Regions from separate parts of the Kocuria salina genome, predicted to be linked through region 1. Evidence: predicted binding sites of a transcription regulator. Region 1 holds the regulator's gene; the other holds the start of a gene.
The links. Region 1 encodes LexA, which represses DNA repair genes until DNA is damaged. Its sites were predicted from a motif close to TCGAACANNTGTTCGA; they were not measured.

Region 1 (3,408 bases):
CGAGGTGCTCCCCGGGGTCAGCGACCGCGCCTGGCGCCAGGTGTCGGTCACGGCGAAGGAGTGCCTGGGCCGCAGCTGTCCCCTGGTCGAGGACTGCTTCGCGGAGCTCGCCAAGCAGCGGGCCGGTGAGGCCGACATCGTCATCACCAACCACGCCCTGCTCGCGATCAACGCGTTCGAGGGCATCACGGTGCTGCCCGAGCACGACGTCGTGGTCATCGACGAGGCCCACGAGCTCCAGGACCGGGTGACGGGCGCCGTCACCGGACAGCTCTCCGCGGCGATGGTCCGCTCGGCCGCCGCGTCCGCGCGCAAGCACACCTCCGCGAGCCCCGACTCGCTCACCGCCGGGGCCGCCAACCTCGAGGCCGCCCTGATGGGCGCTCCCGCCGAGCTGCTGCACCGCGGCCTCGGGGACGCCCAGGCGGCGGCCGTGGCCCAGATCCGGGACGCCGCCCGCACCGTGATGACCGAGTCCAAGGCCGGTCCCGGGGAGAAGGACGGGGACGCCGGCCGGCAGATGGCCCGCTCCCGGGTGAGCGACGTCCTCGACCTGGCCGAGCGGATCCTCGCCGCCGAGGAGCACCGCGAGGTGCTGTGGATCTCGCGCCAGGGCGGCTGGGAGCCGGGCCGCGGCTACGTGCCCGCGGAGGACACCGACCCGGCGACCCTGCACGTGGCCCCGCTCAGCGTGGCCGGCACCCTGCGGGAGGGGCTCTTCGACGGGCGCACCGTGGTCCTCACCTCCGCCACCCTGTCCGTCGGCTCGTCCTTCGACTCCGCCGCCGGCGCCCTCGGCCTGCGGGGCGAGGGCGCCCCGCGCTGGGAGGGCGTGGACGTCGGCAGCCCGTTCGACTACCCGAAGCAGGGCATCCTCTACCTCGCCAAGCACCTGGAGAAGCCCGGCCGCCGGCTCACGGAGGCCCAGCTGGACGAGATGCTGGCCCTGCTGGAGGCCTCCAGGGGCGGGGCCCTCGGGCTCTTCTCCTCCCGCCGGGCGGCGGAGGAGGCGGCCGAGGCGCTGCGCGGGCGCACCGACCTGCCGATCCTGTGCCAGGGGGAGTCCTCGCTCGCGGGACTCGTCCAGGAGTTCACCGACGACCCGGCCACGAGCCTGTTCGGCACGATGAGCCTGTGGCAGGGCGTCGACGTCCCGGGGGCCTCGTGCCGGCTCGTGATGATCGACCGGATCCCCTTCCCGCGCCCGGACGACCCGCTGGCGAGCGCCCGCAGCCGCGCCGCGGAACGGGCCGGCGGCAACGGGTTCATGTCCGTGTCCGCGACGCACGCGGCCGTGCGGCTCGCCCAGGGGGCCGGGCGGCTCATCCGCGCGGGCGGGGACCGGGGCGTCGTGGCGATCCTGGACTCCCGGATCGCGACCGCCCGCTACGGCGGCTTCCTCCGCGGGTCCCTGCCGCCGCTGTGGACCACCACGGACCGCCAGGTGGTGCTCGGCGCCCTGCAGCGGCTCTCCGTGGGCTGAGCACGTCCGGGCTGCCGCCCGGGGTCTCCACGGACCGCGCCGGGCCCGCACGGGGTGCGGACAGCAGGGTGTCCGGACGGCGGCCGGCCCGGACGGCAACGGGCCCCCCACCGGCGGCGGAGGGCCCGGGTGCCGGGGCGTGCGGCGGCTCAGAGGCTGCGCAGCACCGAGACGACCTTGCCCATCACGGTGGCGTGGTCGCCGAGGATCGGCTCGTAGCGCGTGTTCTGCGGCAGCAGCCAGGTGTGGCCGTCCCGCTGGCGGAAGGTCTTGACCGTCGCCTCGTCGTCGAGCAGGGCGGCCACGACGTCCCCGTTGTCGGCGGCGCTCTGCCGGCGCACCACCACCCAGTCGCCGTCGCAGATCGCGGCGTCGATCATCGAGTCGCCCTTGACGCGCAGCATGAACAGCTCGCCGTGCCCGACCAGCTGGCGGGGCAGCGCGAGGACGTCCTCCACGGACTGCTCGGCCGTGATCGGCCCGCCGGCGGCGATGTGGCCCACCAGGGGGACCATCGTCACGTCCGCCGAGGTGGACAGCTCGGCCACGGCGTTCTCGGCGGCGGGACGAGCGGTCCGGCCCGCCGGTGGCGCCGGGGCCTCCTGCGACGGCTCGGCGGACTCCGCCCCGGCGGTCCCGCGCAGCTGCAGGGGAGTGAGCACCTCCATGGCCCGCGGGCGCTTGGGGTCGCGGCGCAGATAGCCCAGCTTCTCGAGCTGGGCGAGCTGGTGGGTGACGCTGGAGAGCGAGGCCAGGCCCACGAGGTCCCCGATCTCCCGCATGGACGGCGGATAGCCGTGCTCGGCGATGGAGCGCTGGATGGCCTCGAGGATGGTGCGCTGGCGCACGGTGAGCCCGCGGCTGCGCGAGCGTGCCCCGGGGCGGGCGCCCTGGGCGCGGGGCTCCTCGGGGGTGGGGGGCTGGGCCATGGGAGCGTCGTCCTTTCCCGTCCGGCTGCAGGTGCCGCAGCCGGTCTGCGCGGTCCCGGTTCCGATGTCGGACCCGGGTGGTTCGATGGGTCCCGGTCGGCAGGCGCAGGGGATCCGCAGCGCGCGCCGGCCGGGGGCCCGGACCTGTCCTCAGCCTAGGCGACACGCCGTGTGTGTTCAAACATATGTACGACCCGCTGTCGACAGCATTCGCAGACACGTGCTAGACATGGGTCATCGGTATTCGAAAGTATGTTCGATCGAATGGAGGCCCGCGAGGGTCGTCGACCGGACCGGTGTTCGAGATCGCCCGCTCCGTGCGGGAACGTCAAGGAGTTCATGTCATGAGTGCCAGTGCCACCCTCACCGCCGTCGTCGCCCGCCGCCGCGAGTCCGCAGGATCCGCCCGGGGGCTCGGCCGTGCGCTCCGGCGGGCCCGTCCCGCCCGCTCCGCGTCCCGCACCCCGCTGACCCTGACCCGCCGCGGCCGCCTGGTGTTCCTGGGGCTGCCCGTCCTGGCCGGCTCCGCCGCCCTGGTGGTGCTCGCCGTGATCTTCCTCGTCCCCTCGACGGCCACGGCCACGAGCGCACCCGTCCCGGGCTCCGGGACCGAGCAGACCACCGTGTTCCCCGGGCAGAGCCTGTGGGAGCTCGCCGTGGCGGCCGATCCGGACCGGGACCCGCGGGAGGTCATGGACGAGATCGTGGAGCTCAACGACCTGGACAGCTCCGTGCTCGTGGCCGGCCAGCTCCTCGAGGTCCCGGCCGCCTGAGCCGCCCGCCCGATCAGCACGCCCCGCTCTGTACACCCCGATCTGTACGCCCCGATCTGTACGCCCCGGGCGGAGCACTAAACTGTCCGGGTGACGCAGAACCTGGACCGACTCAACGCCCTCCCGCTCCGCGACGACCTGCGCGGCAAGACGCCGTACGGCGCCCCGCAGCTCGACGTCGCCGTGGCGCTCAACACCAACGAGAACACTCATCCGGTCCCGG
Region 2 (3,408 bases), on a different contig from region 1:
GTGCGGGTTGCTCGAGCACCCCGGGCAGGACGGGCGCCGAGCCCTCGGGGGCGAGGTCCGTGCAGAGGATGCCGGCGCGCATGTAGGACATGCCGTGCATGAGCTTGGGCACTAGGGCCGCCCGGGCCGCGGCCACCAAGGGTCCGGGCTCGTTGGTGGGCACGGCCAGACGCACCTGGGTGGAGACGTTGTGGGTAGGCCCAGGCCGGTGGGGGGAGGTGGTGGCGAAGACGATGAGGCGCCCTGCGACCTCCCCCTCCTTCCGGAGACGGCGGGAGGCGCGTTGGGCGAACTCCGCCACCGCCGCACCCACGATCTCCGGATCCCAGATGGGGTCCGGGAACGATCGGGAGACCAGGATCTGCTGCTTGGTGGCGACCTCGTCCTCCACTGGGATGGCGGGGAAGCCGTTGAGCTCGAGCACGGTGCGCATCTGCACCACGGAGAACTTGTCCCGGATGGCCACCGGGTCGGCATCGCGCAGGTCGGCGACGGTCTCGATACCCATCGCCTCCAGCCGTTTGGCCAGCCGTCCGGCGATACCCCAGACCTCGGTGACGGGCAGGGCCGTCATGAGCCGGTCCCAGTACCCGTCGGGGGCCTGATCCCAGTGGACCACCCCACCGGTGGCCGGCACCTTCTTCGCGGCCTCAGTGGCGATCTTCGCCCGCGTCTTCGAACTCGCAATCCCGATGCTCACCGGCAACCCGACATTGCGGGCCACCGTGGCCTTCAGCCGGCGCGCCCACCGCACCTGCTCGGCCGCGGTGCCCTCGGGTGGGAGCAGGAAGCATTCGTCGATGGAGTACACCTCCTGGCCCATCGCGTGGCGGGCCAACAGCAGCATCACCCGCTCCGACAGGTCCGCGTAGAGCTGGTAGTTGGAGGAGCGTTTGAGCAGCCCCCACCGTTTCGCGTCGGCGCGCAGCTGGAACCAAGGGTCACCCATCTTGATCCCCAGGGCCTTGGCCTCGGGGGAGCGGGCGACGACACAGCCGTCGTTGTTGGAGAGCACCACCAGCGGCTTGCCTGCCAGGGAGGGCTCGAAGAGGGCCTCGCAGGAGGCGTAGAAGTTGTTCACGTCGACCAGGGCGATCACCGTCGTCCACCAGCCTAGTGCAGTTTCCGCTGGTGGAGGTGGCGGATGCCGTAGACCACGACACCCCAGATGTGCAGGGTCGACAGGGACGGGACTTCCACGTCGGGGTAGGCCGAGTTCTCCGGGTGCAGCACGACCCGGTCGGGGCGGACGTGCAGGGTCTTGATGGTGAAGTCCCCGTCGAGGACGGCGATCACGACATCGCCGTGCCTGGGGGTCAGGGAGCGATCCACCAGAACTTCGTCGCCGGAGTAGATCCCGATGCCTTCCATGGAGTCCCCGGTGACGCGGAAGAGGTAGGTGGAGGTGACGTCTCTGATCAACACCTCATTGAGGTCGATCCGGCCGTCGTCGAAGCTGTCCTGGGCAGGGGAGGGGAAGCCAGCCGGGACGCGGACCAGGACCGCAGAGACCAGCACGGGGCGGTCAATGGTGAGCGGAACTGGTTGTCTCATGGCATCACAGTAGAACATATGTTCGATTCCCCAGCGGAAAAGGTACTCAGCTGGAGAGTCTGACGAGGACGTCGTGTCGGGCTGAGGAGGGATGGGGTGTGTTAACGGGGGGCGGGCCCGGCCAGGGGGAGTGGCTGGGCCCGTCCGTTGTTGTCCGATGGGGATCGGTCAACAGTCGGTTCTGTGGGCTCCGCGTCGCGTCGGGGGATGCGGAAGGAGTCCGTTGGTCGGAACCGATGTGTCCAGTGTAGGCCGAAGGGATGAGTTTGCATCCGCATTTTAGGCCCCGTGACGGGTGGTGTTGGTCATAGCGGCGGCTGCTTGGCCGGCGGCGATCTGGGCGGCGAAGCGTTGGCGGAACGGCTGCCGCACAGCCACCGGCTCACCATCGGACCTAACGGCCACCCCACCCATCTTGGCCACCTCGGCCTGTTGCTGGGCCTGGCGGGTGGCCTGGCGTTGGGTGGCTGCGCGGGCTTGGGCGCGGCGTTGTTCGGCTTCGGCGGCGACGCGTTGGTCGCGGGAGCGTAGGGGGGTGCCGTCGGGGTGGGTCCAGGCGCGCATGCGGGCGCCCAGCCAGGCGGCGGGGTTGTCGATGCCCTCCACGGTGAGGAAGCCGTAGCGGGTGTTCTCGGGGGTCCAGTCCAGGGCGGTGAGCACGTCGGCGATGGTCCATCCGGCTTCGAAGAACGGGCGGCACACGCTGGTGACGTGGGCGGTGGTGAGCTGGCGCAGGACGATGGCCTCGTGCTGGAGTTCCAGGGCGGCCGCCCGCTGAGTCTCTTTTCGCGCCCGACGGGTCACCCGCTTGGTCAAAGGCTCCGTCGTTGCATGACGGGGCCACAGCGGGGCTGTACGACGGCTCAGGGCGGCGACCACTTCGCGCCGCTGCGCGGCGCGCTTTCGGCTGGGTCGCGGCGTAGCCGCGTCGGTCGGGGAAAGCTCTTCGCGCGCGTGCGGGGAAAGATTCTCCCACTTCGTGGGGACCGGGGTGTCAGTTAGTTCCACAGGCTTATAGGCCGGCTGAGGGGTGCTGTGGATGAGGGCGTAGACGGGGGCCTCGCCCTGGGTGCGGCCGGTGGCGCGCGGGGTGCGCCCCGCGCTGCGGCCGGTGGCCACCACGGCCAGCAGCCCGCACTCGCGCAGATGGCGGATCGCCCGCGCCACGGTGGAGCGGGAGCGGTCGATCTTCTCAGCGACCCAGTCCCAGGTCGTGCGCCAGGTGCGCGAGGCGGGGTCCTGCTGGCGGCAGATGATCTCCACCACGGCCAGCAGGTTCGCCCGGGCATCAGCACGGATCAACTCCAGGCTGGGGTGCTCCACCACGGCCCGGCGCCAGGCGGCGACGTGCTTGGCCAGCTGGCAGCCCTTGGGCACCGCCCGCAGCACAACGGCCTTGGACTGCTCATGCTCCACCCGCACCCGCCGGCGGCGTGAGGGGAACTCCCCAGCGGCCTCGAGGGCAGCGTCAGGGGCGGAGTGTGACCGAAAATCGGCGTGACTGAGTGAAGAGGGGTCCATTTGCGGACGCGCCTCAGGTACACTAGGGGACACAACAGTCCCCTGGTATTGGGTTCATGAGGTTCCTGATTCAGTTCTGTTGAACCAGCTGTCACGAGTTTGGCGACCTGGGACAGCTGATTGACTTAGACGGCCCGCCTTGCCCGGCGGGCCGTCAGTCGTTTAAGCGGTGTTGCTGAGGGGGAGTTCTGTCTCCTGTGGGTTGTCGAGCTTGTTGGTCCTTCCCGAGTCACGCTCGATGAGCGCGCCGATGTACTCAGCCATGGAGAGCCCCACGTGAGAAGCGTTCTCTGCTGCCAACCGGTGTTGATCCAGTGTCAGGCGCATGCTGAA

Region 2: E7Z53_RS16925 (LexA family protein) is a predicted target of LexA. The motif match lies at 1,565-1,580, and genes of this name have one in related genera.

The regions. Positions count from the first base shown of each region.
Region 1 is NZ_SSSF01000008.1:211,444-214,851, forward strand. It holds gene E7Z53_RS15735 (ATP-dependent DNA helicase) at 1-1,483, shown strand, start outside; gene lexA (transcriptional repressor LexA) at 1,633-2,331, opposite strand; gene E7Z53_RS15745 (hypothetical protein) at 2,757-3,185, shown strand; gene E7Z53_RS15750 (histidinol-phosphate transaminase) at 3,276-3,408, shown strand, end outside.
Region 2 is NZ_SSSF01000010.1:28,970-32,377, forward strand. It holds gene E7Z53_RS16920 (Y-family DNA polymerase) at 1-1,099, opposite strand, end outside; gene E7Z53_RS16925 (LexA family protein) at 1,114-1,554, opposite strand; gene E7Z53_RS16930 (hypothetical protein) at 1,834-2,970, opposite strand; gene E7Z53_RS16935 (hypothetical protein) at 3,238-3,408, opposite strand, start outside.